Regions from separate parts of the Cryocola sp. 340MFSha3.1 genome, predicted to be linked through region 2. Evidence: predicted binding sites of a transcription regulator. Region 2 holds the regulator's gene; each other region holds the start of a gene.
The links. Region 2 encodes LexA, which represses DNA repair genes until DNA is damaged. Its sites were predicted from a motif close to TCGAACANNTGTTCGA; they were not measured.
Positions count from the first base shown of each region.

Region 1: the regulator LexA is predicted to act here: its motif matches at 6,846-6,861, upstream of uvrA (excinuclease ABC subunit UvrA).
Region 3: the regulator LexA is predicted to act here: its motif matches at 4,642-4,657, upstream of imuA' (DnaE2-dependent mutagenesis accessory factor ImuA').

Region 1 covers NZ_KB911088.1:1,750,716-1,760,777, forward strand. The annotation lists gene coaE (dephospho-CoA kinase) at 1-173, shown strand, start outside; gene uvrB (excinuclease ABC subunit UvrB) at 239-2,305, shown strand; gene H284_RS0119490 (DUF4129 domain-containing protein) at 2,349-3,092, shown strand; gene H284_RS0119495 (hypothetical protein) at 3,089-3,721, shown strand; gene H284_RS0119500 (AAA family ATPase) at 3,711-4,757, shown strand; gene H284_RS0119505 (DUF58 domain-containing protein) at 4,786-6,111, shown strand; gene H284_RS0119510 (hypothetical protein) at 6,108-6,707, shown strand; gene uvrA (excinuclease ABC subunit UvrA) at 6,946-9,855, shown strand; gene uvrC (excinuclease ABC subunit UvrC) at 9,864-10,062, shown strand, end outside.
Region 2 covers NZ_KB911088.1:1,440,568-1,450,629, reverse strand. The annotation lists gene H284_RS0118035 (SCO4848 family membrane protein) at 1-85, opposite strand, end outside; gene H284_RS0118030 (SseB family protein) at 152-1,033, opposite strand; gene priA (bifunctional 1-(5-phosphoribosyl)-5-((5-phosphoribosylamino)methylideneamino)imidazole-4-carboxamide isomerase/phosphoribosylanthranilate isomerase PriA) at 1,017-1,763, opposite strand; gene hisH (imidazole glycerol phosphate synthase subunit HisH) at 1,829-2,482, opposite strand; gene hisB (imidazoleglycerol-phosphate dehydratase HisB) at 2,479-3,081, opposite strand; gene H284_RS0118010 (histidinol-phosphate transaminase) at 3,078-4,226, opposite strand; gene H284_RS0118005 (LysM peptidoglycan-binding domain-containing protein) at 4,569-4,934, opposite strand; gene lexA (transcriptional repressor LexA) at 5,197-5,877, shown strand; gene H284_RS0117995 (metallopeptidase family protein) at 5,976-6,326, opposite strand; gene metE (5-methyltetrahydropteroyltriglutamate--homocysteine S-methyltransferase) at 6,418-8,781, opposite strand; gene H284_RS0117985 (methylenetetrahydrofolate reductase) at 8,778-9,758, opposite strand; gene hflX (GTPase HflX) at 9,993-10,062, opposite strand, start outside.
Region 3 covers NZ_KB911088.1:1,810,550-1,820,611, forward strand. The annotation lists gene H284_RS0119765 (error-prone DNA polymerase) at 1-2,255, opposite strand, end outside; gene H284_RS0119770 (DNA polymerase Y family protein) at 2,271-3,938, opposite strand; gene imuA' (DnaE2-dependent mutagenesis accessory factor ImuA') at 3,939-4,631, opposite strand; gene H284_RS0119780 (NUDIX hydrolase) at 4,754-5,185, shown strand; gene H284_RS0119785 (DUF3097 domain-containing protein) at 5,207-6,049, opposite strand; gene H284_RS0119790 (DUF6504 family protein) at 6,104-6,394, opposite strand; partial or broken gene H284_RS0119795 (CLIPPER-2 domain-containing protein) at 6,494-10,062, opposite strand, start outside.

The sequences.
Region 1 (10,062 bases), 310 kb from region 2:
TGGTGGAGCTGCGCGGGATGGATCGGGTCGAGGCCGAGCGCCGCATCCGCTCCCAGGCATCCGACGCCGAGCGGCTGGCCGTCGCCGACGTCGTGATCGAGACCGGCGGCACCCTGGAGCACACCCTCGAGCAGGTCGACGCCCTCTGGGAGGAACTGTGCGCGCGGCCGTGACCCGCGCCGTTCCGCTGTGAGCGAGAGCCGACCGTACTGTCGGTGGTCCTTCCTAGACTGGAGGCATGCTTCCCACGCGCTCCGTCCGTCCCTTCGAGGTCGTCAGCGAATACAGTCCGAGCGGCGACCAGCCGCAGGCGATCGCCGAACTGTCCGCCCGCATCAACGCGGGTGAGACCGACGTGGTGCTGCTGGGTGCGACCGGCACGGGAAAGTCGGCGACGACCGCGTGGCTGATCGAGCAGGTGCAGCGCCCGACGCTGGTGCTCGCCCACAACAAGACGCTCGCGGCGCAGCTTGCGAACGAGTTCCGCGAACTCCTGCCCAACAACGCGGTCGAGTACTTCGTGTCGTACTACGACTACTACCAGCCGGAGGCCTACGTTCCGCAGACGGACACCTTCATCGAGAAGGACTCGTCGATCAACGCTGAGGTCGAGCGGCTGCGTCACTCCACCACCAACTCGCTGCTCAGCCGGCGCGACGTCGTCGTCGTCTCGACCGTCTCGTGCATCTACGGCCTCGGTGCCGCTGAGGAGTACCTGGAGGCCATGGTCGCCCTCCAGGTCGGCCAGAACGTCGGCCGCGACGCGCTGATCCGCCGCTTCGTCAACATGCAGTACGAGCGCAACGACGTCGACTTCTCGCGCGGTAAGTTCCGCGTGCGCGGCGACACGATCGAGATCATCCCCGTCTACGAAGAGAACGCGATCCGCATCGAGCTGTTCGGCGACGAGATCGAGGCGCTGTACTCACTGCACCCGCTGACCGGCAACGTGATCAAGAAGATGGATGCGGTGTCCGTGTTCCCGGCGACGCACTACGCCGCGAGCCCCGCGACGATGCAGCGTGCGATCGGCACCATCCAGGAGGAGCTGCAGGAGCGCCTGCAGGAGCTGGAGCGCGAGGGCAAGCTGCTTGAGGCCCAGCGGCTGCGGATGCGCACCCAGTTCGACCTCGAGATGATGGAGCAGATCGGTTTCTGCTCGGGCATCGAGAACTACTCCCGACACATCGACGGTCGCGCGCCGGGGGAGGCCCCGAACTGCCTGCTCGACTATTTCCCCGACGACTTCCTGGTGGTGATCGACGAGTCGCACGTGACCGTGCCGCAGATCGGCGCCATGTACGAGGGCGACGCGTCGCGCAAGCGCACGCTGGTCGAGCACGGTTTCCGGTTGCCGAGCGCGCTGGACAACCGTCCGCTCAAATGGAATGAGTTCAAGGACCGCGTCGGCCAGACCGTGTACCTCTCCGCCACCCCGGGCAAGTACGAGATGGGCATCGCGGACGGCGTGGTCGAGCAGATCATCCGACCGACCGGCCTGATCGACCCCGAGATCGTGGTCAAGCCCACCAAGGGGCAGATCGACGACCTGCTGGAGGAGATCCGCCTGCGGGTGGAGCGCGACGAGCGCGTGCTCGTCACCACGCTCACCAAGAAGATGGCGGAAGAGCTCACCGACTTCCTCGCGGAGGCGGGGGTGAAGGTGCGGTACCTCCACTCGGACGTCGACACGCTGCGCCGGGTGGAGCTGCTCAGCGAGCTCCGCGCGGGCGTCTACGACGTGCTGGTCGGCATCAACCTGCTGCGTGAGGGACTCGACCTTCCGGAGGTGTCGCTGGTCGCCATCCTCGACGCCGACAAGGAGGGCTTCCTGCGCTCCTCGACCTCGCTGGTGCAGACGATCGGACGAGCGGCTCGAAACGTGTCCGGGCAGGTCCACATGTATGCGGACGTGCTCACGGACTCCATGAAGAGCGCGATCGAGGAGACCGACCGGCGGCGCGAGAAGCAGATCGAGTACAACCGCGTCAACGGCATCGATCCGACGCCGCTCCGCAAGCGCATCGCCGACATCACCGACGTGCTGGCGCGCGAGGAGGCGGACACCGCACGGATGCTCGCCGGGCGCGAGCAGAAGCGCAAGAGCCCGACGCCCAACCTGCGCAACGGCGGCATCGCGGCCCAGGGCGCGGCAGAACTCGAAGGTCTCATCGCCGACCTCAACCAGCAGATGCTGGCGGCGGCGGGCGAGTTGAAGTTCGAGCTGGCGGCCCGCCTGCGCGACGAGCTCTCCGATCTGAAGCGCGATCTGCGGCAGATGGAGAAGGCCGGGCACCTGGGCTGACCGGTCGGCACCGCTGGGCGCTCGCGCGGGCTACGGTGGCAGGGTGACCACGAAGGCGGGCGGACGGCGGCGATGGACCCTCGCCGTGTGCGTCGTGCTCGCGGCGGTCGCCCTTGTCGCCGTGGCGTTCCAGGGAGCGCCGCAGTTCAGCGGGCCGCGGATGTTCCTGCCGCCCGGCCCCGTCCGGACGCAGGCGCCGGCTCCGCAGGAGTCGGGCACCCCGGCGCCCCGCGGGACCGCGCACGAGGTCCGCATCGACCTGTCGTGGCTGCTGGTCGCCCTCGTCGTCCTCGCGGTCATCATCGGACTGGCGCTGCTCTGGCGCCTTCGTCGCCGTCCGTCGCGGCCGCTCGAACTGCCTCCGCTCGACACGGTCGGTGTGGCGGAGACCTCCGAGGTGCACGCTGACCAGGGGCCCGAGCCCGAGCCGGAGCAGGTGCGCCGCGGCCTCGACCGCGCCGCTGAGGTTCTCGCCGAACCGCGCGAGCCGCGTGACGCGATCGAGGCCGCCTGGGTGGGCCTGGAGGAGGGCGCCGCCGATTCCGGCGTCCGTCGCCTCCCCGCCGAGACGCCCGCCGAGTTCGCAGCGCGCGTTGTCGCCCGCGTGGCGGCGGACCGTGACGCCGCAGCCCGGCTCCTCGCCCTCTACCTGCGCGCGCGGTTCAGCAGCGCGCCCGTGACCGCAGCCGACGTCGCAGCCGCGCGGGACGCGGTCGAGGCGCTGCGCGCATCCTGGAGCGTCGCGTCCGGCGGCCGGTCGAGCACCCGGGAAGGCGGCCGCCGATGAGCACACGAGACACCCGCCGAACGCACCGCTCCGAGCGGCCAGCCCGGCGCGACGACGGCCGGCAGCGTGTCGCGCCGCGCCCCAAGCGCCTGCCGCCACGGCTGCTGCGCCGTCTCATCCTGAGCGCCGTGCTGGGGGTCGCGGTCGGTCTGGCGGCCTGGTCGCTCGGGATGGACGAAGCCCACGCAACCGGCCTCGGTGCTGCGGCCCTGGCGTTCACGGCCTGTCTCTCGGCCCTCGGCGAAGCGGCCGATCTGACCTGGCCGCCGGCCGCGCCGCCACTCCGCCCCGGGTCGCGACGGGATGTCGTCGCCCTTGGCTGGTCGCTCAGCTCGCGCGGCGGACGCGCGTCGCCGGAGGGGCTGCGCGCCCTCCGTTCGGTCGCGGAGCGCGCTCTCCGCCTGCGCGGACTCGACCTGGAGGACCGCGCGGCGGATGCGCAGCTGGAGGAACTCCTCGGCCCCGACATCCTCGTGCTCCTCCGCCGCGGGTCCGTCGTCACATCGCCGCGGACCTCGCAGATCTCCGCCGTGCTCGACCGCCTCGAAAAGCTCGTGCCTCAACACACTCTGTCCGTCACTCGCCTGCCCACCACCCACTCGCCCGAGGAGCCGACCCGTGCCCGCTGACCCCCGCACCGCATCCAGCACCGCATCCACGTCCACCGCATCCCCCTCGCTGCCGGTCGACGAGGTCGCCCGGCTCGGCGCGGCCGTGCTCGACCGGGTCGGGAGCGTCGTGGTCGGGATGCGCGAACCGCTGCGGATCGCCTTCGCCACGATCCTGGCGGGCGGCCACGTGCTGTTCGAAGACGTGCCCGGCCTCGGCAAGACCCTCGCCGCCCGGAGCATCGCGGCCGCCGTCGGGCTGGACTTCCGTCGCCTCCAGTGCACGCCCGACCTGCTGCCGTCCGACATCACCGGGTCGTTCGTGTACGTGCCGAGCAGCGGCGACTTCGAGTTCCGTCCCGGGCCGGTCTTCACGGGGCTGTTCCTCGCCGACGAGATCAACCGCACCTCGCCCAAGACGCAGTCCGCGCTGCTGGAGGCCATGGCTGAGGGGCAGGTGTCGGTCGAGGGCCGCAGCTTCCCGCTCCCGTCGCCCTTCCACGTCGTCGCGACGGCCAACCCGATCGAGTCGGAGGGCACGTACGCGCTTCCCGAGGCGCAGCTCGACCGGTTCATGGTGCGGCTCGGCGTCGGCTACCCCGACGAGGCGGGGGAGTCGCGCGTCCTGCTCTCCCGTGTGGCACGACGGCATGAGGTCGCCACGGTCGAGGCGGTCATGGACGCGGCGACGCTCGCGGCCATGCAGGCGGGGGTCGAAGCGGTGGATGTGGATGCGGACATCGCCGCGTACTGCGTCCGCCTCGCCGCGGCCACCCGCCGGCACCGCTCCGTCGAGGTCGGGGCATCCCCACGCGGGTCGCAGGGCCTCCTGCTCGTCGCCCGAGCTCTTGCTGTGCTCGACGGGCGCGACTTCGTCATCCCGGACGATGTGAAGGCCGTGGCCGTCCCGGTGCTCGCCCACAGGCTCACGCTCACGGTGCAGGCGTGGACGGGCGGCGTTCGTGCGGAGCAGGTCGTCCTGGAGGTGGTCAACACCGTGCCGGGACCGCCGGCCGTCGGGACGGCGCAGCGCGCGGGGGCGGAGGCGTCCGCGTGACGGGCCGCACGCAGATGGCGAGGTTCCGATGACCGAGCGAGCCGTCGCGGTCACACGGACGGGGTGGATGCCCAGCCCGGCGCTGGCGGGTGCGATCGTGGTCGGAGTGATCGGCGTGGTCGCCGCATTCGTCATGTCCCGGCTCGAACCGGCGCTGATCGGCATCCCGCTGCTGCTCTCCGCCGCGTGGGGATGGGACCGCCGGCCGGCCGCGTCCGTCGACCCGGTCGAGATCAGCACCGCCGTAACGGTTGACGAGACTGGCCGCAGCGGCGACGCGACCCTCGGCATCCACGTCGCGGCGTCTGCCACCCAGGGGCGCGGAACGCAGCGCCCCGACGCCCTGCACCTCCGCCTGGGCCTGGGCGGCGCCGGACCCGTCGAGGCCGTCGTCACCCCGCGAACGGCCGCAGACCTTCGCAGCGAGGTGCCCGTCGTGCACTCCGGTCCGCAGCGCGTCGCCGCGGTCGAGGCTCGCGCTCTGGGCGCGGACGCGGCCTGGGCGAGCACGCCCACGGACGAGGCCGCTGTCGAGCGGGTCGTCCGGCCGCGGCGCGCGCCCCTCCGCAGTCTTCCGCTGCCCGCGCGGCTTCTCGGGCTGACCGGGCAGCACATCTCCACGCGGCCGGGAGACGGCGGCGAGTTCCGCGACATCGACCTGTTCCATCCCGGCGACCGGCTGCGGCGCATCGACTGGAAGGCCACGGCGCGCGCCGGTCGCGGAATCGACCTGTACGTCCGGCGCACGACGGCGACCTCCGACGCGGCCGTGCACCTCGCGCTCGACGCGCGAGACGACGTCAGCGCGGTCGTCGCCGACTGGCCGCGCGCCTACCCGCGTCCCGCGGTGTCGTCCCTCGACCTCGCGCGGGAGGCCGCCTCCTCGCTCGCGGCCGCCTACGCCGGCGCGGCCGACCGGATCGGGTTCGACGACCTGGGGGAGTCGCGCCGCGTGCTTCCTCCGCGGGCCGGCGCGCGGCACCGGGAGCGGGTGCTGCGGGCGATCGAGGCGACCGCCGCGAACGGGGCGCCGTTCACGCGGGTCCGTTCTCCGCGGCTCGCTCCGGGGTCGATCGTGTTCGTGCTGTCGACCTTCCTCGACGATCAGCCCGTCACGCTCGCTCTCACCTGGCGCGCCGCAGGCCACAGGGTGGTCGCCGTCGACGTGCTGCCTGCTCGGGATGCGCGGGAGCTGCCCGCCCGTGATCGCCTAGCCCTGCGCACCATCGAGCTCGAGCGCTCCCTCCGCCTCGAGCAGCTGCAGTCGGGCGGTGTCGAGCTGCTCGTCTGGCAGGATGCTGCGCTGCGCGAGGCGGCGCTGCGTGTGCTGGCGTCCGGACGGGCCCGACGGTGAGCCGCGACGACGCGCGGCCGGCGAACGGGTCCGCACCCGGCACCGGGACGCCGATCGGGACACCATCCGGGTCGTCGACGCCGGCACCGGTGCTCGGCGTACGGACCGTTCCTGCCTGGACTGTCCGCGTGGTCTTCGCCGCGATCGCGCTGCTGCTCGTGTTGGTCGGCGTGCCCGAGGGTCCGTGGACCGGCATCGCAGCCCTCCTGATCGGCGTCTCGGTGTGGCGGCCGCGCTGGCTGACCGCGTGGGTGCTCATCGGGGTGCTGCTGCTGTCCTCCCTGATCGAGCCCGGCACGCTCACTCCGCGCCTGCTCGGCCTGATCGCCGGTGCGCACGCCCTCCACCTGCTGGCCGGATGGATGCTGGCGCTGCCCGCCGCCGCACGCCTGCAGCCCGCGGTGCTGCTCCCTTCTCTCCGTCGGTTCGCGATCATCCAGGTGCCGGTGCAGCTCGCCGCCGTCGCCCTGCTGCTGGTCCGGGGCGGCAGGGGCATCGGGCCGAGCGTCCCCGTCCTCGCCGCCGTCTCCGGACTCGCACTCGCCGCGCTGGTCGGACTGCTGCTCCCCGCCCTGCTCCGCCGCGCGCCGCGCTGAGCGCTCGGCCCGGCGTCCGCATCCACTCCTGCCTCCGCATCCACTCCAGCCTCCGCATCCAGTCGCCGAGGGTTGGAATGTCGGTGGTCGCGCCTAGACTCGCGGCTGCACGGGATCACCGTGCCGTCCAGGGTAGAATCGAACACACGTTCGACCTGGCGAACGGGTGCGCGGTGGGCGAACAGCCCCGATTTCCCAGTACGGATGGCGGAGAATAGAGCGAGTGAGCAGCGGGCGAGTGAACAGCGATCGGGTCGGGGAATCCGGCAACATCAGCAGGGTGACGGGGTCGCACCTCAGTGTGCGCGGCGCACGCGTTCACAACCTGCACAACGTCGACCTCGAGATCCCACGCGACTCGATGGTGGTCTTCACGGGCCTGTCCGGATCCGGCAAGTCGTCACTCGCGTTCGACACGATCTTCGCGGAGGGGCAGCGCCGCTACGTGGAGTCGCTGTCCGCGTACGCGCGGCAGTTTCTGGGCCAGGTGGACCGGCCGGACGTCGACTTCATCGAGGGCCTCAGCCCCGCGGTGTCGATCGACCAGAAGTCGACCAACCGCAACCCGCGGTCCACGGTGGGCACCATCACCGAGATCTACGACTACATGCGTCTGCTGTGGGCGCGTATCGGCGTTCCGCACTGTCCGATCTGCGGTGAGCGCATCCAGCGTCAGACCGTCCAGCAGATCGCCGACCAGCTCATGGAGCTCGAGCCCGGCACCCGCTACATGGTCGTCAGCCCGGTGGTCTCGCAGAAGAAGGGCGAGTTCGTCGACCTCTTCAAGGAGCTCGCGGCGAGCGGTTACTCGCGCGCGCTCGTCGACGGCGAGCAGATCCAGCTCTCCGAGCCGCCGACGCTGAAGAAGCAGTACAAGCACGACATCTCGGTCGTTGTCGACCGCCTCGTCGCCGGCCCGGACATCCTCGGCCGGCTGACCGACTCCCTGGAGACGGCGCTGCGCCTGACCGACGGTCTCGTCCAGGTCAACTACGTCGACCGCGAAGGGCCCGCCGCGTGGCAGAACTTCAGCGAGAAGCTGTCGTGCCCCAACGGCCACCCGATCCAGTTGACCGAGATCGAGCCGCGCACCTTCTCGTTCAACGCCCCGTTCGGCGCCTGCCCCGAGTGCTCCGGCCTCGGCACCCGCATGTCGGTGGATGACGAGCTCCTGCTCGGCGACGACGAGCTCAGCATCGCCGAAGGCGTCATCGTGCCGTGGACCACGCAGGGCAAGGGACTCTTCAATTACTACGAGAAGCTGCTCGACGGGCTCGCCCGCGACCTCAAGTTCTCGCTCAAGACGCCGTGGAAGAAGCTGCCGGAGAACGTGCGCGACGCGGTGCTGCACGGCGACAACTTCGAGGTCAAGGTGCGGTGGAAGAACCGCTACGGCCGCGAGATGTCGTACACCTCCGGCTTCGAGGGCGTGGTGCCCTACATCGAGCGGCAGTATCTGCAGGCCGAGACCGACACGCAGCGCGCCCGCTGGGCCGAGTACCTGCGCGAGGTCCCGTGCCCGGTCTGCGGCGGCAAGCGGCTGAAGCCCGAGGTGCTCGCGGTGCTCGTGCACGGCAAGAGCATCGCCGACGCCTCGCTGCTCAGCCTGAGCGACGCCCGCAACTTCATGGAGAAGCTGCACCTGACGGAGCGCGAGCAGAAGATCGGTGCGCAGGTGCTGCGCGAGATCAAGGTCCGGCTCGACTTCCTCATCCAGGTCGGCCTCAGCTACCTCGACCTGGCCCGCGCGGCCGGCACGCTGTCCGGCGGCGAGGCGCAGCGCATCCGCCTGGCGACCCAGATCGGCTCCGGCCTGACCGGCGTGCTCTACGTGCTCGACGAGCCGAGCATCGGGCTGCACCAGCGCGACAACCGCCGGCTCATCGACACGCTCGTCGCCCTGCGCGACCTCGGCAACACGCTGATCGTGGTCGAACACGACGAGGACACCATCCGCACCGCCGACTGGATTGTCGACATCGGCCCCGGCGCGGGCGTCAACGGCGGGCACGTCGTCCACTCCGGTTCGTACGACGACCTGCTCGCCAACACCGAGTCGCTGACCGGCGACTACCTGGCGGGCCGTCGGGAGATCGCCATCCCGTCCAAGCGCCGCAAGGTCGACAAGAAGCGGATGATCCGCGTCGTGGATGCGGAGGCCAACAACCTCAAGAAGGTCACGGTCGACTTCCCGCTCGGAACCTTCGTGGCGGTGACCGGTGTCTCCGGTTCGGGCAAGTCGTCGCTGGTCAACGACATCCTGTACCGGGTGATGGCCAACAAGCTCAACGGCGCCCGCAAGGTGCCGGGGAAGCACCGGACCGTCACCGGTCTCGAGAACCTCGACAAGGTCGTCCACGTCGACCAGGCACCGATCGGCCGCACCCCGCGGTCGAACCCGGCGACCTACACCGGCGTCTTCGACCGCATCCGCAACCTGTTCGCCGAGACGCCGGAAGCGAAGACCCGCGGCTACCTGCCCGGCCGGTTCAGCTTCAACGTCAAGGGAGGACGCTGCGAGGCGTGCTCGGGTGACGGCACGATCAAGATCGAGATGAACTTCCTGCCCGACGTCTACGTCGCGTGCGAGGTGTGCGGGGGTGCGCGGTACAACCGCGACACGCTGTCCGTGCACTACAAGGGCAAGAACATCGCCGAAGTGCTCGACATGCCGATCAGCGAGGCGGCGGAGTTCTTCCGGCCGATCTCGGCCATCCACCGCTACCTGCAGACACTCGTCGACGTCGGCCTCGGCTACGTCCGGCTCGGGCAGAGCGCGACGACCCTCTCCGGCGGCGAGGCGCAGCGCGTGAAGCTCGCGACCGAGCTGCAGCGCCGATCCAACGGCCGCAGCGTGTACGTGCTCGACGAGCCGACCACGGGTCTGCACTTCGAGGATGTCCGCAAGCTGCTGCTGGTGCTGAACGGCCTGCTCGACAAGGGCAACACGGTGATCGTCATCGAGCACAACCTCGACGTCATCAAGTCGGCCGACTGGATCATCGACATGGGTCCGGAGGGCGGCGCCGGCGGCGGAGAGGTCATCGCGACGGGCACGCCCGAGAAGGTCGCGGAGACCCCGGGCAGCCACACCGGCTTCTTCCTCAAGGAGATCCTGCAGGGCGAGTCCGCCCGGGGCGCCGCGTAAGAGGCGCGATGGCAGACACCGTCAGCTACCGGCCGAAGGCCGGCGAGATCCCGACGCAGCCCGGGGTGTACCGGTTCCGTGACAAGAACCGGCGTGTGCTCTACGTCGGCAAGGCGAAGAACCTGCGCGCGCGGCTGAGCAACTACTTCCAGCCGCTGCGCAGCCTCCACGAGCGCACCCGCCGCATGGTCACCACCGCGGCGAGCG
Region 2 (10,062 bases):
TCCGGACCCGGGTGAAGAACCGCGGCCAGGCGAAGATGTTGAACAGGGCGTTGAGGAACAGCACGATGGCGGCGAAGACGGTCATGGTGCCTCCAGCCTAAGCGGCCGGCGGCGGCGCATCGCCGCAGCCTCCGCCTCAGCCGCCGCAGCCTCAGTCACCCGAGGCGACGAGCTGCACGCGCAGCGAGTCGACGCGCGTCGCGATCATGTCGTCCGCCGCCCAGCGCTGCGCCAGCCGCGAGAGGATGGCGTCCAGCTCCTCGCGCGTCAGGCCCGCGGCGAGCGACAGCCGCACCACGAGCTCTTCGCCCGCAAGCCGGTTGCCGGGATCGCCCGCCAGCAGGGCGACGTCATGCACGCCGAGCTCGGAGGCGATGGACCGCTGGAACGCCTCCCGCACCTCCGCGTCGCGGTCGCTCGGCACCCACGCCGTGCCCTGCGCGACCGCCCACACGGCCGGCCGCCGCAGCACGAACTCGGTCTCCGATGTCGGGTCGAGGACGATGAGCTCCGTCCCCTCCGCCGCGGCGGCGAGCGCGGCCCGCCGGCTGTCCACCGGCACAGGACGCGCGGACGGGTTCCACGCCTGCAACGCCGTCACCGAGGAGAACACGGGCTGGACGGTGCGTCCGTCCGGCCCCGCCACCGTCACGATCGACAGTTCCTGCGTCTTGTCGACGCGCATCCCCGCGTCATTCGTGCCCTCGTCGCCGAGGTCCGCCATCAGCGGGATGAGGAGGCGCACATCCCGCAGCGCATCCACGACGGTCTCCGCGCCTGTCTCCCCGGCGCGGAAGGCGGCGAGCGCGCCGAGCAGCGCAGGCGGCGCGGAGCCGTCGTCGTCACCGAAAGGATTGTCGTCGAACTCGCGCCCCTGCCACGGCTGACCGGCGGAGTCGGCGAGGGACGCAGCGAACCCGGCCAGCCGCGCGGCGCCCTCGGCACTGGGTCGGCCCGGCGGAGTCACCCCGTTCGCGTCCGCCGCCCCCTCGGGAGCGGCGCCCGTCTCGGCGTCGTCAGCGTCCCGCGACATCCAGCGCCTCGGGCAGCGTGAACGCGCCGGCGTACAGCGCCTTCCCGACGATCGCGCCCTCGAGTCCCAGCGGAACCAGCTCGCGCAGCGCGGCGATGTCGTCGAGGTTGGAGATGCCTCCGGAGGCGACGACCGGGCGCTCGGTGCGATCGAGCACCTGGCGCAGGAGTTCCAGATTCGGGCCGCGCAGCGTGCCGTCCTTGGTCACGTCGGTGACGACGTAGCGGGCGCAGCCCGCGTCCTCCAGGCGGTCGAGCACCTCCCACAGGTCGCCGCCCTCGCGGGTCCAGCCGCGGGCCGCAAGGGTGGTGCCTCGCACATCCAGTCCGACGGCGATCGCCTCGCCGTAGCGGCCGATCGCGCTGGCGGCCCACTCGGGGTTCTCCAGCGCGGCCGTACCGAGGTTGACGCGGGTCGCGCCCGCCTCGAGGGCGTGCTCGAGGGAGGCGTCGTCGCGGATGCCGCCCGAGAGCTCGATGCTCACACCGTCCACCTCGCGGATGACCTTCTTGAGCAGCGACCGGTTGTCGCCCCGCCCGAATGCGGCGTCGAGGTCCACCAGGTGGATCCACTCGGCACCCGCCGCCTTCCACTCGGCCGCGGCATCCACCGGGTCGCCGTAGCTCGTCTCGCTGCCGGCCTCGCCCTGCGTGAGGCGCACCGCCTTGCCGTCGGCCACATCCACCGCGGGCAGGAGGACGAGCCGGGGCGTGCTGATGAAGTCGGTCATGTGTTTCCTCGTGTCGGTCCGCGGCGCGGACAGGTGGGCCGGAGTCGGCGAAGGCCGGACGGCGGCTACAGCGTGCCGATCCAGTTGCGGAGCAGCTGGATGCCGGCGCGGCCGGACTTCTCCGGGTGGAACTGCGTCGCGCTCAGCGGGCCGTTCTCGACCGCGGCGACGAACGGCGAGCCGTGATCCGCCCACGTCACCTTCGGCTGCGCGAACGGGCCGGACGCCTCCAGCGTCCAGTCCTGGGCGGCGTACGAGTGGACGAAGTAGAAACGCTCGTCCCGCAGCCCCGCGAACAACGTGGAGTCCTCGGGCGCGCGCACCGTGTTCCAGCCCATGTGCGGCACGACGTCGGCGCGGATGAGGTCGACCGTCCCCGGCCACTCCCCGAGCCCCTCGGTCTCGACGCCGTTCTCGACGCCGCGCTCGAACATGACCTGCATGCCGACGCAGATGCCCAGCACGGGTCGTCCGCCCGCGAGGCGCCGGTCGACGACCTCGTCTCCGTGCGACGCCTTGAGCGCCTCGGCGACGGCGGTGAACGCGCCGACGCCGGGCACCAGCAGGCCGTCCGCCTCCAGCGCACGCTTGCGATTGCCGGTCAGCTCGACCTCCGCGCCCGCGGCCTCGAGCGCCTTGACGGCCGAGTGGACGTTGCCCGTCCCGTAGTCGAAGACGACGACCTGCGGGGCGCTGCCGGGAGTGCGTGCCACGGTCACAGCGCGCCCTTGGTCGAGGGGATGCCGCTGATCAGCGGGTCGAGCGCCTTCGCCTGGCGGAACGCGCGCGCGAACGCCTTGAACTCGGCCTCCGCGATGTGGTGCGGGTCGCGACCGCCGACCACGGTGATGTGCGTGGTGATGCGGGCGTTGAACGTGATCGCCTCGAAGACGTGACGGACCATCGAGCCGGTGAAGTGACCGCCGATGAGGTGCAGCTCGAAGCCGGCGGGCTCCCCGGTGTGCACGAGGTACGGGCGACCGGAGATGTCCACGACCGCTTGCACCAACGCTTCATCGAGCGGCACCAGGGCGTCGCCATAGCGGGAGATGCCCGACTTGTCGCCGAGCGCCTCCAGGATCGCCTGGCCGAGGACGATGCCGATGTCCTCCACCGTGTGGTGGACGTCGATGTCGGTGTCGCCGGTCGCTCGGATACGCAGATCGGTGAGCGAGTGCTTGGCGAACGCGGTCAGCAGGTGGTCGTAGAAGGGGACGCTCGTCTGGATGTCGGATGCTCCGGTGCCGTCGAGATCGAGGCTCAGCTCGATGCTCGACTCGCTCGTCTCCCGCGTGACCGTGGCGGCGCGATTCGTCATGCGTCCGAGTCTACCGGGGCGCTCTGGGCCCTGTCGGGGGCCTCGTCGGCGCCCGCGTCCTCTGCGGCGGGCCGGCCGAGCGCGGCCAGCGCCTCGAGGAAGGCGGTCGTCTCGGCCTCGGTCCCCGCGGTGACCCGCAGGTGGTGCGGGATGCCGACATCCCGGATCAGGATGCCGCGGTCGGCCAGCGCTTCGAACGTCGCGTGCGGGTCGTCCACCCCGCCGAAGAGAACGAAGTTGCTGCCGCTGCGGTGGGGCGTGTAGCCGAGGCGTGCGAGCTCCGTCACCAGCCGGTCGCGCTGGCGGCGGATGTCGCCGACCGTCGCGAGCATCTCGTCGGCGTGCGCGAGCGCGCCCAGCGCGGCTGCCTGGGTGATGGCGGACAGGTGGTACGGGAGGCGCACGAGCCGGAGCGCGTCGATGACCGCGGGGTCGGCGGCGAGGTAGCCGACGCGCGCCCCGGCGAAGGCGAACGCCTTGCTCATCGTCCGGGAGATCAGCAGGCGTGGCCGCCCCGGGAGCAGGGTCAGCGCGGACGGCTCGCCCTCCGGCATGAACTCCGCGTAGGCCTCGTCGACGACGACGATCCCGTCGGTGGCGTCGTAGACGGCCTCGATGGTGTCGAGTCCGAGGGGCGTGCCGGTCGGGTTGTTCGGCGAGCAGAGGATGACGATGTCCGGGTTGTGCCGGCGGAGCTCGGCGACGGCCGTCTCCGGTGTCAGCTCGTAGTCGGCGTCGCGCGCGGCCGCGACGTACGCGGTCCCGGTGCCCGAAGCGAGCAGGGGGTACATCGAGTAGGTGGGCGCGTACCCGAGCAGTGTTCGTCCGGGGCCGCCGAAGGCCTGCAGGATGTGCTGAAGCACTTCGTTCGAGCCGTTCGCCGCCCAGATGTTCTCCGGTGCCAGGCCGTGGCCGAGGTACCGTGCGAAAGCCGTGCGGAGCTCGGTGAACTCGCGATCGGGGTAGCGGTTCACTCCGCCGACCGCGGCGGCGACGCGGGCAACGATGTCTGCGGCCACGTCGTCCGGGACGGGATGCGTGTTCTCGTTCACGTTGAGCGCGACGGGCACCGGACGCTGCGGAGCGCCGTACGGGGATCGACCGCGCAGGTCGTCCCGGATGGGCAGCTCGGAAAGAGAAGTCACCCCTCAATCGTAGCCAGCGCCGTCACCCCGCTTCCGCCGGATGACGCCCGGCGACGCCGAGCGACGAGCCCCACCAGGCAGGGCTCGAGATCGCCCGCCCGATGAAAACGGAGGAGATCCGGTGGTGCTGCGACCGCATCCACCTCCGTTTCGGCCGAATCCGGCCCCCTGCCGACCGATCCCCTCCCTTCTCGCCACCGGCCTCCGGGCGACGGAAACGGAGGACCTTCCGACGAGATGCAAGCCCGGGAACGGGAAACGGAGGCGATCCCGGCTGCCGAGCCGCGGATCCCCTCCGTTTACCGCCGCGAGGTGCGGACGGCGCCTACCGTGCGACGCCGCCTAGTGCGCGTACTTCGCCGGGACCGCGAGCTGCTGGCCGGGCGAGACGACGGCCGAGTCGAGGCCGTTCAGGGAGACGATGTCGGCGATCACGTCGCGCGGGTCGGCGTTCGGCGCTACGCGCTCCGCGACCGACCAGAGGGAGTCGCCCGACTCCACCGTGACGTACTGGAAGCTGACGTGCGTCTGCTCACCGGTGGCGACCGCGCCGCCGCCGTTGAGTGCGAACACGAGGGCTCCGATGACGAGGGGCAGCGCGACGAGGGCGGAGAGGACCGCGCGACCGCGCCGCGTGAGACGCAGGCGGACCCGTGCTCCCTCCGGCAGCGGCGGGACCGCACGAAGGGTGGGAACCGACTCGCTCATCAGTACTGCGCTCATGGTCGTGACCTCCTCAGACTCGCGGGTGCGAAGCTGTGTTCCGAATGTATCTTCGAATGTCCGAATCCGCAAGATACCCTCAGGCCGGGGATTCGGGGACGAAGTTCGCGACACACTCGAACACATGTTTGTCTTCCCTTCCCGACGCGGATACAGTTTCGACTGTCTGAGGACATCAGATCAGGAACCACCGACATTCCTGCAGGGAGCATCCCCGCAGGGCCGCCGACGCCAGGAGAGGACGCCCGTGTCGAATGAGAACCAGGCACGCGGAGGCACCCGTCGCCGCAAGAACCTGAGCGACAAGCAGCTGGCGATCCTCGATGTGATCCAGCGATCGGTGAGCCAGCGCGGCTATCCGCCGAGCATGCGCGAGATCGGTGACGCCGTCGGCCTCTCCTCTCTGTCGTCCGTCACGCATCAGCTGAACCAGCTCGAGCTGAGCGGATACCTCCGGCGCGACCCGAACCGTCCGCGCGCCCTCGAGATCCTCATCGACCTGCCGTCGTCGTCGCAGTCCGCGCCGGACTACGAGAACCAGACACCGGTCGGTGACGCCGCGATGGTCCCGCTCGTCGGCCGCATCGCGGCCGGAATCCCGATCACGGCCGAGCAGCAGGTGGACGAGGTCTTCCCGCTCCCCCGCCAGCTGGTCGGCAACGGCGAGCTGTTCATGCTGAAGGTCGTCGGCGAGTCGATGATCGACGCGGCGATCTGCGACGGCGACTGGGTCGTCGTGCGCGCCCAGAACACGGCAGAGAACGGCGACATCGTCGCCGCGATGCTCGACGAGGAGGCGACCGTCAAGGTCTTCCGCCAGCGCGACGGCCACACCTGGCTGTTGCCGCGTAACTCGAACTTCGAGCCCATCCTCGGCGACTACTCGCAGGTGCTCGGCAAGGTCGTCGCGGTCCTCCGCGCGGTCTGAGCATCCCGCCCGCCCCACCCCACGTTTTGCGCCAAATCGTGGTTATGACCGCCTCATAACCGCGATTTGCGCCAAATCGTGGCACCGGGAAGAAAGGGCTAGGCCCAGCCGAGTTCCCGCAACCGGTCGTCGGAAAGCCCGAAGTAGTGACCGATCTCGTGCACCAGGGTGAGCCGGACCCGGGCCCGCAGGTCGTCCTCCGACACGGCCGACGCCTCCAGGTTGTTGCGGAACAGCGTGATCCGGTCCGGCAGCTCGCCGAACCCGTACACCGAACGCCGGGTCAGCGGCCGTCCGCTGTACAGCCCGAACAGCCGCGGCCGGGCGCCGTCCGGTTGATCCTCGATGAGGATGGCGACGTTCTCCAGCGGCCCCACCATGTCGTCCGGCAGCGCATCGAAGATGTCGCCGACCATCCGCTCGAACTCCTCGTCCGGGATGCGCACCATGCGCCCATCCTCACACGCAGGCCCTCCCGAAACACCGCGGCCCCGGTACGCCGTGAGCGTACCGGGGCCGCAGATCGCCTCGTCGAAGGCGTCAGGCGTTCACGGCCGCCCGCTCGCGCACTCCGCGCGTCGCCTCGATGATGTTGCGGAGCGAGGCGACGGTCTCGTCGTACCCGCGCGTCTTGAGGCCGCAGTCCGGGTTCACCCAGAGCTGCCGGCCCGGGATCGCCTCCAGCGCCGTCTCCAGTAACTCGGTCACCTCGGCGACCGACGGCACACGCGGCGAGTGGATGTCGTAGACGCCCGGTCCGATGCCGTGCTCGAAGCCGGAACGCTGGATGTCGTGGACGACCTCCATCCGGCTGCGGGCCGCCTCGATGCTGGTGACGTCGGCATCCAGGTTCCGGATCGCGTCGATGACGACGCCGAACTCCGAGTAGCAGAGGTGCGTGTGGATCTGCGTGCCGTTGGCGACGCCCGAGGTGGCGAGGCGGAACGACCCGACCGACCAGTCCAGGTACTCGCCCTGCGCCGCCTTCTTCAGCGGCAGCAGCTCCCGCAGCGCCGGCTCGTCCACCTGGACGACGCGGATGCCCGCCTCCTCCAGGTCCGCGATCTCGTCTCGGAGCGCGAGCGCGACCTGTCGTGCGGTCTCGCCGAGCGGCTGGTCGTCGCGCACGAACGACCACGCGAGGATGGTCACAGGCCCCGTGAGCATCCCCTTCACCGGCTTGTCGGTGAGGCTCTGGGTATACGCCGACCACTCGACCGTGATGGGTGCGGGCCGCGAGACGTCGCCCCAGAGGATCGACGGGCGCGTACAGCGGGAACCGTAGGACTGCACCCAGCCGTTGCGCGTGACCGCGAAGCCGTCCAGGTTCTCGGCGAAGTACTGCACCATGTCGTTGCGCTCGGGCTCGCCGTGCACGATCACGTCGATCCCGATCTCCTCCTGGAGGTCGACGACGCGCTTGATCTCGTCGCGCATGCGGCCCAGGTACTCCGCCTCGGTGATGAGGCCCTTCGCCAGCTGCGCGCGCGACCGGCGGATGTCGGCCGTCTGCGGGAACGACCCGATCGTCGTCGTGGGTAGGAACGGGAGGCTGAGGGCGGCATCCTGCGCCGCCAGCCTGTCCGCGTACGCGCCACGACGGAAGTCGTCCTCGGTCAGCGCGGCCTCGCGCTCGCGGACGGCGGGGACGCGGACGCCCGGCGCCGACGCACGGTCGGCGAGCGCAGCGGTCGCGGCGGTCAGCTCCTCCTGGATCGCCTCGTGGCCGTCGACGATCCCGCGCGCGAGCACGGCGACCTGGGCGACCTTCTGGTCGGCGAAGGCGAGCCACGACGTCAAGCGCGCGTCGAGGTCCGGCTCGTCATCCACGTCATGCGGGACGTGCAGCAGCGAGGTGGACGTGGACACGGTCACGACGGGGCTGAGCGACAGCAGCTCCGTGAGCTTCCCGAACGCCGCCTCGAGGTCGCCGCGCCAGATGTTGTGCCCGTCGATCACGCCGCCGACGAGTGTCTTCCCGGCGAGGGCGGATGCGGTCGCCGCGTCGAGCCCCGACGGGATGGACCCGCGCACGAGGTCGAGGGAGATCGCCTCCACCGGGCTGGCCGCGAGGACGGGCAGGGCGTCGTCGAGGCTCCCGTACGGAGCCGCCACGAAGAGTGCAGGACGGTCGGACGCGCGCCCGAGCACGTCGTACGCCTCGCGCACCGCGCCGAGCACCGCATCCCGCGGCTCGTCGATGCTCTCGCTGACGAGAGCCGGCTCGTCGAGCTGTACCCACGGGGCGCCTGCGGCGGACAGGCGCGAAAGCAGCTCCGCGTAGACGGGCAGCAGGTCGCTCAAGCGCGAGAGCGGACGGAACCCCTCCGGGGCGTCGTCGGCCGCCTTGCTCAGCAGCAGGAAGGTCACCGGCCCGACGATGACCGGACGCGTGACGAACCCCGCAGCGCGGGCCTCCTCGAACTCGCGGACGATGCGGTCCGAGGCCAGCCGGAACGCCGTCTCCGGGCCGATCTCCGGCACGAGATAGTGGTAGTTGGAGTCGAACCACTTCGTCATCTCCAGTGGCGGGTTCTCCCCCTCGCCTCGGGCGATCGTGAAGTAGCCGGACAGGTCGACGGAGCCGTCGGCCGAGGCGAGCCCCGCGAACCGCGAGGGCACGGCGCCGACGGTGACCGCCGCATCCAGCACCTGGTCGTAGAAGCTGAAGCTCTCCGGGATGGACGCGTCGGTGCGGCCGAGGCCGAGGGTCGCGAGCCGCTCGCGCGTGGCGGCGCGCAGGTCGGCCGCGGCCGCCTCCAGCTCGTCGGCGTCGATGCTGCCCGCCCAGAACGCCTCGACGGCCTTCTTCAGCTCTCGGCGGCGGCCGATGCGCGGGTAGCCGATGATGGTGCCCGCCGGGAACGCGGGGCGGCCCGAAGCGGCGGAGGTGGTGTCGGTCATGCTGGTTCCTTCTCGGTGGCCGGGTTCGCCGGGGTGGTGGATGCGGTCTCGCTCGCCGCCGGGAGGGCGCCGATGCGGTCCAGCACGGACAGGACGGCCTCGTGCTGGTTGAACGTGTACAGGTGGAGTCCGGGGGCGCCGCCGGCGAGCAGCCGCTCGCCGAGCCGGGCCGCCCAGGCGATGCCGATCTCGCGGCGACCCTCGTCGGTCGGCTCGACCTCCAGCTCGATCGCGAGGTCGCTGGGGAGGTCCTCGCCGCTGAGCTCCAGCATCCGCTTCAGGCGTGCGGGGCTCGTCACCGGCATGATGCCCGGCAGGATCGGGAACGTCACGCCCGCCTCGGCCGCACGCTGGGTGAAGTGGAAGTAGTCCTCGGCGTGGAAGAACAGCTGCGTGATCCCCAGGTTCGCCCCGGCCGCCTGCTTGGCGAGCAGGGCGTCGATGTCCTGCGAGACCGAATGCGACGACGGATGCCCGTTCGGGAAGGCGGCGACGGCGATCTGCACATGCTCGCGATGCTCCAGCACGGCCTGCGCGTGCAGCTCGGGAACGGCCAGCTCGCCGTACGGGACCCGCTCGGCCTGGACGCGATGGATGAGCTGCACCAGCTCCGCGGTCGTGCGGATGTCGCCGATCCCGTCGTCCCCTTCGGCCAGCCCCTCCGGCGGGTCGCCGCGGACCGCGAGGAAGCGGCGAACGCCCGCGTCGAGGAAGTCGCGGATCAGCCGGTGCGCCTCCTCGTGCGACGAGCCGACGCAGGTGAGGTGGGCCATCGGGCTGACCTCGGTGTGCTCGATGATGTAGCGCAGCACGTCGAGGGAGGCGGTCCGCGAAGAGCCGCCGGCACCGTACGTCACGGAGATGAAATCCGGACACGTCGCGGCCAGCAGGTCGATCGTCCCCGGCAGCGCCGCCGCGGCGCGTTCGGTGCGCGGCGGGTACAGCTCGAAGGAGAACCGGGCCTCGGTACAGCTCATGGGTTCCTCGGATGGTCGGACAGCGGCACAAGGACGTCCCACCCGCGCTCGGCACAGGCCGCTCGGCACAGGGAGGGATTCACTCGGGCGGGTGCCGGGCTCGGCTGTCGCACCACGTCGGCGGTCGCCCGCTTCGGTTGTCTGGCAATCTAGCAACGCAGAAGGCCGGGCGGAACCTCCCGCGTCATCCAGTGACACAGAGGATCCGCCCGGCCTTCGGGTGGCGGCTCGCGGCTATGAGGTCGCGGCCACCTCGAACGGTTCGAACGCCGCGTGGTATTCGGGCATGATCCGCGCGGTCACG
Region 3 (10,062 bases), 370 kb from region 2:
TTCGCTTTGAGCGCCTCGATCTTCTCCACCCCGCGCTTGGAGCCCATGGCCCGGCGCAGCAGGTCGGCGTCCTCCGCCGTGCAGTCGCCGACCGCGACCGCCATCTGCATCAGCTGCTCCTGAAACAGTGGGACACCCATCGTGCGCTCCAGCACCGGCACGAGCGAGGGGTGCAGGTAGGTGACCGGCTCCTTGCCGAGCTTCCGGCGGATGTACGGATGCACCGCCCCACCTTGGATGGGACCGGGGCGGATGAGCGCGATCTCGATCACGAGGTCGTAGAAGCTGCGGGGCTGAAGTCGCGGCAGGGTGCCGATCTGGGCGCGGCTCTCCACCTGGAAGACGCCGATCGAGTCGGCACGGCAGAGCATGTCGTAGACGCCCTGCTCCTCCTTCGGGATGCTGTCGAGCGTCCACTTCTCGCCGAGTGACGCCTCGATGGTGCGCATCGAGTAGTCGAGCGCCGACAGCATCCCGAGGCCGAGGAGGTCGAACTTGACCAGCCCCATCCACGCGCAGTCGTCTTTGTCCCACTGCAGGACGGTGCGGCCCTCCATGCGGGCGTGCTCGATCGGGCACACCTCGCCGACGGGCCGGTCGGTGAGGACCATTCCGCCCGAGTGAATGCCGAGGTGCCGCGGGAACTTGAGCACCTGTTGCGCGAGACCCACCACGTCGTCCGGGATGTCGTGGTCGTCGCTGGTCTGGACGGTGCCCCACGAGTCGATCTGCTTGCTCCAGGCGTCCTGCTGGCCGGTGGAGTAGCCGAGTGCCTTCGCCATGTCGCGCACGGCGTTCTTGGGGCGGTAGGTGATCACGTTGGCGACCTGCGCCGCGTTGTGCCTGCCGTACTTGGCGTAGACGTACTGGATGACCTCCTCCCGGCGATCGGAGTCGAAGTCGACGTCGATGTCGGGCTCCTCCTCGCGCATGCTGGAGAGGAACCGCTCGAACGGCAGGTCGTACTTGATCGAGTCGACGGCGGTGATCCCGAGCAGGTAGACGACGGCCGAGTTCGCCGCGGATCCGCGACCCTGGCAGAGGATGCCGCGGCTGCGGGCGAACCGGACGATGTCGTGGACGATGAGGAAGTAGCCGGGGAAGTCCTTCGCCTCGATCACATCCAGCTCGCGTTCGATGCGCTCGCGTTTCGCCGGGTTGCTGTCGAGGTCGGGATACCGTTCGGCGGCGCCCTGCCAGGTGAGCTCGCGCAGCCAGCTCATCGGCGTGTGGCCCTCAGGGACGTCCTGTTTCGGCAGCCGGGGGCGTGCGCTGCGGAGACGGAAGGAGAGGTCGTCGGCGATCTCGACGGTGCGTTCGACGGCGCCGGGGTAGCGCGCGAACCGGCGGGCCATCTCGGCGCCGCTGCGCAGGTGGGCCGCTCCAGCGGCGGGCAGCCAGCCGTCGAGTTCGTCGAGGCTGCGGCGGGCGCGCACGGCGGCGACGGCGGTCGCCAGGGGGTATTGCGCCGGGCTCGCATAGTGGACGTTGTTGGTTGCAACGGTCGGCAGCCCGAGCCGGCCGGCGATACGGGTGAGGATGTCGTTGTCGGTCGAGTCGCGCGGGGCGCCCTGATCGATCAGCTCGACGAGCACGTTGTCATGCCCGAACAGGTCGGCGAGCCGCGCGACCTCCCGCTCCGCTGCACGTTCGCCGTGCTCGGCGAGGGCCAGCCGGACGTCGCCCTTCCGGCATCCGGTCAGCACCATCCATTCGCCGCCCGACTGCTCGGCGAGCTCGTCGAGCCGGTACACCGGCCTCCCCTTCTCCTCTCCGGCGAGCTGCCCCGCGGTGATCGCGGCGGCGAGCCGATGGTAGCCGCCCTGCCGGCGGCCGAGCACGACCAGGTGGCTGCCCTCTGGATCCGGCTCGCCGTTCTGCGGCTTGGTGAGCGACAGCGACAGCTCGGCGCCGAAGACGGTCTTCACCCGGTCGTACGCCTCTGCCGCTTCGGCCAGGTGCACGACCCCGTACATGCCGTCATGGTCGGTGAGGGCGAGCGCGTGCAGGTTCAGCCGGGTGGCCTCTTCGAGCAGTTCCTCCGGGGAGGACGCGCCGTCGAGGAAGCTGAAGTTGCTGTGCGCGTGGAGCTCGGCGTACGGGACCGCGTCCTCGGGCGTCTCCGGGATTGCCTGCGGCACGTATTTCTGCCGCTTGCGCGATGACGGGCGTTCGTCTGCCTGCTGTCCGGTGCGTCGTCCGGAGAGCCGCCGCTCGAACTCGGCCCACGGGATCGGCGGATTGTTCCACCCCATCAGGCATCACCTCGCTCAGTCATAGCGCGCCTCCGCGAACCAGCCGGAGCCGGCCAGTGCGAGCAGCCAGGCGGTGCCGTCGGCGTCGACCAGCTGGAAGCGGTGCATCGCCCGGGAGAGGGTGGCGTCCCACCACCGCTCCCGCACGGGCCAGGGCCCGGCCCAGGAGTCGACCGGCCGGGCGTCCCGTGCCTGGCCGGTGGCGGAGAAGCGGGCGATCGGCGCGGTCACGTCTCCGCGATCGGTCACCTCGACCGGCGCACCCTCTTCGGTGAGCACCGCGACGGGACGCGGGACCTCGAACACGGTCGACGGCGCGGGTGCCGGCAGCGATCCGGGCCACGGCTGGTCGGCGCGGGCCACCCCCACAGGCCGGTCGCCCCACGGCACCAGCACCTGCCGTTCACCGGGCGCGCGGCCACCGCCGATCGTGGCTGTGACCACCGCTTCGTGCCCGAGCATGCTCTGCACCCGGGTGAGGCCGTGGTGGATGCGCTCGTCGGCGCCGCCGCCCCACAGTCCGTCTTCGTGGTGGCCGATGTCGTCGACCGCCTCCGGCTCGAGCACCACCCGGGAGATCGGGGACGCCAGCCCGGAGTCGATCGCGCCGGAGCCCTGCAGCTGCCAGCGGACGCGGTCGACCACGTCGGGCGGAGAGAACAACCGGGGGTGGAGCCAGGTGCGCTCGCTGACCCGCCCAGACTCGTCGGTGACCTCCACCCGCAGTGACGTGCACACGAGTCCGGCCTTGGTGAGCCCGCCGATGAACTGCTCGGCCGTGCCGCGCACGGCGAAGGTCACCTGGTCGACACGGTCGAGGGGAGGTTCGAACTCGATGGAGCGGTCGAGCTGCTTCGGCGGAGTCCGCGGCACCACCGCCGTGCCGTCGAGTCCGCTGGCGAGGGTGTGCGCGAGCTCGCCCCGCTCGCCGAACCGCTCCCGCATGTCCACGCGCGAGAGCGCGGCGATGTCGCCGAGGGTATGCAGCCCCAACCGGCGCAGCAGCGGCGTGAGCTCGGCGAAGCCCAGGTGGGCGACCGGGAGCGGTGCCAGGAACCGCGGGGAGTCGCCGGACGGGATGATGCGCACACGACTGCGGGCCAAGAAGTGCGGGGCGGGGAAATCAGCGGCGCGACCGGTGGTGGCATCGGTCAACGTCGTCCCGGTGGGGGTGGCGCTGCTGAGAGGCCGGGCGGCTCCCGTCGAGCGCGCGGCCTGCTCGGCGGCGAAGGGACCGTCGGCGATCCCGACCCGGGCATCCGGCAGGCCCAGCCCTTCCAGGCAGCGCAGCAGCTCGGCGGCCGCCTGCTCCTCGCCGCCGTAGTAGCGCGCGGGTCCGCGCGCCCGGAGCACGCAGGTGCCGGGGCGGACCGGCTGTACGCCGGGGGTGATCTCCTCGATCGCGGCGAGCACCGGCTCGAACGCCCGGGCATCGAGCACCGGATCGTACGGCAGCACGTTCAGCTGGGGGCAGCGCGCCTGCGCCTCGCGCATCCGCAGCCCGCGCTTCACCCCGTCGGCTCGTGCGGCCGGGGAGCAGGCGAACACGACGCCCTTCTCGACCAGGGCGAGCGGCTCGTCGGGTGGCAGGTCGAGCGCCTGCTGCGCAGCGATGACCGGCCAGTCGGGGCACCAGAGCACGATCGCCCGGGTGACGACGGCTTCGCGTGTTCCGTTCGTCATCTAGCTCACCGCCTCGAGCCGCGTGGGCCCGGAGGCGCGGAAGCTCTCGTCGACGGCCGGCAGCCACAGCTCGGCGGTGCGGCGTGGCCCCGTCCCGCCGCGTGGCGCCGACTCCACGGTGACGCGCCGGGACGACAGGTAGCCGTTCCCGGTGCCGAGGCCGTCCCACCCGCTGCGCGCGACGGTGAGCGTCGCTTCCACCTGTGGCCAGTCGCCGGCGACGATGAGAGTCGCTTCGCGCTGCCGCAGCCGGGCGGTGAGCCGGGCGACGTCGCCGTCTTTCGCACGGGCGGGCGGCGCGACGACCACCACGCTGAGCACATCGACGACCGCCGCGGTCACGGTGAGCCAGTGGTCGCCGGGGTGGGGCACCAGCACGAGCCGTTCGAGGTCGATGCCGAACCGCCCGGCGGCCTCTGCCCCGAAGTCGGGCATCCCGATCACTCCGCACCATGCCCCGGCCGCGCTCGGACCGGCCAGCATGGCCATCAGCAGTGTCGTGGAACCGCGGACCGAGTACGCCGCCCCTGCCTTGAGCGAACCTCCTGGCAGGAGGGGCGAGAGCGCTGGATGCGTCTGCAGGGTCCGGCTCTCGAGCTTGGTCGCCTGCATCTGCCGGATGCGGGTCTGCAGCTCGTGCACCTGCGCCCGGTCGGCGACCGGTTCATCGAGGTGTGGAGCTGCGAGGGACATGAGTCCATTTTCGAACGTATGTTCGAACAACGCAAATGGAATTTCGACGCTGTGGACAACCGCCCCGTGTGGAGAAGAACAGTACGCCACCCAACCGACAGTCGTCGGCGCACAATGGACGCGTGCGCCCGACCTATCCCGCCGCCGTGTACCTGTGCCTGTTCGACGGCGACCGCATCCTGCTGCAACGCCGCGCGGGGACGGGGTATCGGGACGGCGAGCTGTCGCTCCCCGCCGGACACATCGAGCCGGGGGAGTCGGCCACGGCCGCGCTGCTCCGCGAGGTGCAGGAGGAGATCGGCCTCGTGCTCGGTCCCGATCAGGTGCGGCTCGCCCTGGTCCAGCATGGTCGCGCGGACGGTGACGCCTACATCGACTTCTTCTTCGCTGCCGCACTCCCCGCGGGTGCGGTTCCCGTGATCGGGGAGCCGGAGAAGGCTTCCGAGCTGGTCTGGGCGCCGCTGCGCGCGCTCCCGGGCGATGTCATCCCGGTGATCCGGCATGGCATCGAGGCGCTCGAACGGGGCGAGTCGTACACCGAATACGGCTGGTGAGCGTCGCCAGCCAGGCCGCGTCTACCGCGCTTGGGGTTCGGTGACGAAGTCGATCAGCTGTTCCACCCGGCCGAGCAGCTCGGGCTCGAGATCGGTGTAGGAGCGGACCTGGCCGAGGATGCGCTTCCAGGCGCGTGCGATGTCGGCCTGCGTCTCATGGGGGAGGCCGAGGGCGGCGCAGATGCCGTGCTTCCAGGAGATCGAGCGGGGGATGCTCGGCCAGGCGTCGAGGCCGACCCGCTGCGGCTTCACCGCCTGCCAGATGTCGATGTAGGGGTGACCGACGACGAGGACGTGCGCGCCGTACGGCCCGCGTGCCACCTGTTCGGCGATCCGGCTTTCTTTGGACCCGGGGACGAGGTGGTCGACGAGGACGCCGATGCGCCGTCCGCGGTCCGGCTGGAACTCGCGGACGATCGCGTCGAGGTCGTCGACGCCTTCGAGGTATTCGACGACGACGCCTTCGACGCGCAGGTCGTCGCCCCAGACCCGCTCGACCAGTTCGGCGTCGTGGCGACCCTCCACGAAGATGCGGCTGGCGCGGGCGACGCGTGCCTTCTGGTCGCCGACGGCGAACGATCCGGATGCGGTCCGCGTGGGGCCGGCCGGGGTGCGGGACGGGACGACCAGGCGTACCGGCTCTCCGTCGATGAGGAACGAGCCCGTCAGCGGGAAGACGCGCTTCTTGCCGAAGTAGTCCTCGAGTTCGACCGTCTGCGCCTCGAGTCGCGTGATCGCGCCGCAGAAGCCGGATGTGGCGTCCTCGAGGACGAGGTCTCGTACGGCTTCGACGGTGGGGACGGGCTTCTTGCCGGCGCTTCTCCAGTCGCCGGCGAGCACATCGGTTCCGTAGCGGTCGTCCATCACCCGATGGAGGCTATGCGACGGGATGCGCGGCGCGGGTGAGCCACGCTGCGGTCAGTCGAAAACACGGACCAGCCGCCACGATCGGGCGCTCGCGTCGTGCCGGACGTCGAAGACGTGGGCCTCGCCGTCTTCGCTGGTCCCCTGGAATCGCCAACCGCCGATCGAGCGGGGGACGCTGCCGATGGGGTAGCGATGCTCGCCGAAGGGGCGCCACCAGGCACAGACCTCCGCCCAGACGGTCGGGGTGTCGGACACCCGGTATCGAGTGGATCTCCACACGAGCCGGATGGGGACGCCCTCGTCGGTCGTCCAGACGGCGACGGTCTCGTCGATCTCGGTCATGCTGCTCACCTCGTCTATCGAACGTATGTTCGAACGAGAGTGTACCTCTACCTCGCGACATCGCACCTCCTGTCACCGTTCGTCGCCGACTTCGCATGCTCATCCGGACACCGCGGGGAGTGACTGTCGCGAGAGTGGAGTGTCGACCGAAGCGGGCGGAGTGGTGGTTCTCTCACCGGACGGAGGAGTACCCACCGCGACGGCGGTGTTCTGGACATGGCCCGCAGCGAGGTCGGCGTTCGTGAGTCGATATTCGGCCGTCGCCGTCACCGATTGCCCCGGTTCCAGCCGCCCGGCAACGCCGGGCCACGCGTATGTCAGCGACGACAGCCCGGCGAGAGGATCTGCGACCGACACTCCGTCGATCGTCACGTTCCCCGTATTGCTCACGACGAAGCGATACGTGACGGTGTCGCCGACCATCGCGGGGGACTGCACCCGGCCGGCATCGGCCGTCTTGATCAGCGTGAGCCGAGGTTCGGCCGCCAGCGGCACTTCTGCCGACGCTTCGTCCGTGACGGCGACGCCCGAGGGCGGCGTTCCCACGGTCGACGCCGTGTTCGCGATGTGGCCGGAATCGATGTCCGCCTGGGTGAGCGGGTAGGTCGCGGTCGCGGTGACGCTCTCGTCGGGGGCGAGGACTCCCGGCGCTCCTGGCCACGAGTACGCGAGCTCGGACAGCCCGGCGAGCGGATCCGTGATGGTCACTCCGGTAAGGGTGACGTTTCCGTCGTTCTTCGATCGGAACGTGTAGGTGACCACATCACCGGGACGAGCAGGCGACTGCACGGCCGCCGCGTCGGCGGTCTTGACCAGCTCGATCGAGGGGAAGGGAGCCAGTGGCGTGTCGGTGCTCGCGGGCGGCGGCGTGACGACGATTCCGGACGGCGGCGTTCCCGTTGCCCGTGCCGTATTCGCCACGTGCCCCGCGTCGATGTCGGCCTGGGTCAACACGTAGGTGGCCGTGGCGATCACGGTCTCCCGTGGCGCCAGCGTTCCCGGCGCGCCGGGCCAGGCGTAGGTGAGCGGTGAGAGGCCGACCATCGGGTCGGCGACGCTCACTCCGGTCATCGTCACGTTCCCCGTGTTGGTCACCGTGAACGTGTACGTGATCGTGGTGCCGGCGCCGGTCGGAGTCTGTATCCCCATGGTGCCCGCGGACTTCACGACGGTCAGGGCGGGATCGGCGGGGAGAGGGATCGTGACGGTGGCCACGTCTGTCACGTCGTCTCCGGACGGCGGGGTCCCGGTCGTGGTCGCGGTGTTGACCAGCTCTTCGGCGTCGAGGTCCGCCTGCGTCAGACGATAGGTCGCCGTGGCCGTGACGGTCTCACCCGGCGCGAGCACTCCCGGTGAACCCGGCCACGTGTACGTGAGTGATGACAAGCCCGGCAGGGGGTCCTGGATGACCACGTTCGTCAGGGTGACGTTCCCGATGTTCTGAGACGCGAACGTGAAGGTGACCGTGTCGCCGCTCTCGGCCGGTGATTGGACGAGTGCGGTATCCGCCTTCTTCACGAGCCGGATGCCTGGCTCCGTGGTGAGCGGGATGTCGACGGAGGCTTGGTCGGTGACCTTCGTGCCGGTGGGCGGGGTGCCCTCGGTGCCTGCGGTGTTGGCCACATGCCCGGCGTCGATGTCCGCCTGCGTCAGCTGGTACGTCGCCGTGGCGGTGACCTTCTCCTTCGGAGCCAGCGTGCCCGGGGTGCCCGGCCAGGTGTAGGTCAGGGCGGACAGGCCCGGCTTCGGGTCGGTGATCGCGACACCGGTGAGGGTGACGTTGCCGGTGTTCTCCGCCACGAAGGTGTAGGTGACGGTGTCACCCGCCCGGGGCGGCGACTGGACCGCGGCGAGGTCGGCCGCCTTGACCAGGTCGATGCTCGGGACCGTCACCAGCGGCAGGTCCGCCGATGCCCCGTCGGTGACCTTCGTGCCGGTGGGCGGGGTGCCCTCGGTGCCGGCGGTGTTGGCCACATGCCCGGCGTCGATGTCCGCCTGCGTCAGCTGGTACGTGGCCGTCGCGGTGACCTTCTCCTTCGGGGCCAGCGTGCCCGGGGTACCCGGCCAGGTGTAGGTCAGAGCGGACAGGCCCGGCAACGGGTCGGTGATGCTGACGCCGGTCAGCGTCACGTTGCCGGTGTTCTCCGCCACGAAGGTGTACGTGACGGTGTCGCCCGCCTGCGCCGGGGTCTGCACCGTCGACGGATCGGCCAGCTTCGTGAGATCGATGCTCGGCGCTGGCGGAAGGTCCACTGTGGCTGTTCCCTCATCGGTCACCGGGGTGCCCACGGGCGGCTTTCCGATCGTGGTGGCCGTGTTGACGACCGTCCCGGCGTCGATGTCGGCCTGGGTGAGCTGGTAGGTCGCTGTCGCCGTGACCTTCTGGCCCGGGGTCAGAGTGCCCGGGCTGCCCGGCCAGGAGTAGGTCAGTGCCGACAGACCGGGGAGGGGGTCGTCTATCACGACGTCGGTCAGCGTGACGTTCCCGGTGTTCTGGGACGCGAATGTGAACGTCACGGTGTCGCCGGCATGCGCCGGAGTGCTGACGGCGCTGGTGTCCGCCTTCTTCACGAGTTCGATCGCGGGGGCGACTCCGAGCGGGGTGTCGGTCGACGCGGGTGGGGTGGTCACTCTGGTTCCGGTCGGCGGGATGCCCGTGGAGGTCGCCGTGTTCGCCACATGCCCGGCGTCGATGTCAGCCTGAACGAGCTGGTACGTCGCGGTCGCAGTGACGAACTCCTTCGGCTGGAGGGTGCCGGGAGTTCTCGGCCAGTCGTAGACGAGCGCGGACAAGCCGATCAGGGGATCGGTGATCGTGACACCCGTCATCGTCACGTTCCCGGTGTTCCGGGCGACGAAGGAGAAGGTGACGGTATCGCCCACCTGAGCCGGGGACTGGATCGCGGTCGCGTCGGCGTCCTTCGTGAGCTCGAGCTTCGGCTCCGGCGGAAGTGTCACCGTCGCGGTCCCGTCGTCGGTCACCGGCGTTCCCGACGGCGGTGAGCCCGTGGTCCTCGCGGTGTTGACCACTGTGCCTGCGTCCAGGTCAGCCTGAGCGAGGCGGTAGGTCGCCGTCGCGGTGACGTACTCGCGCGGAGCGAGTGTCCCCGGATTTCCCGGCCACGTGTACGTGAGCGCGGACAGGCCAGGAAGCGGGTCGACGATCGAGACGTCCGTCAAGGTCGTGGTGCCGTTGTTCGTCGCGACGAACGTGTAGCTGACGATGTCGCCGGCCGTAGCTGGGGAGGAGACCGCGCTCGTGTCTGCCGACTTGACCAGCTCGATCGCGGAGGTGGAGACCAGCGGAGTGTCCGTCGACGCCGGTGGGGTGGTCACCGGCGTTCCGGTCGGAGGGGTGCCGGTCGCCGTGGCGGTGTTTCCCAGGTGCCCGGCGTCGATGTCGGCCTGAGCGAGTTGGTACGTCGCTGTCGCGGTGACGAACTCCTTCGGCTGCAGCGTGCCCGGCACTCCCGGCCAGTCGTAGGTCAGCGAGGTCAGACCGGCCATCCGATCGGTGATCGAGACATCGGTCAAGGTGGTGTTGCCGCTGTTCCGGGCGACGAAGGCGAAGGTGACGGTGTCGCCGACCTGAGCCGGGGACTGGATCGCGGTCGCGTCGGCGTCCTTGGTGAGTTCGAGCTTCGGTTCCGGCGGAAGTGTCACCGTCG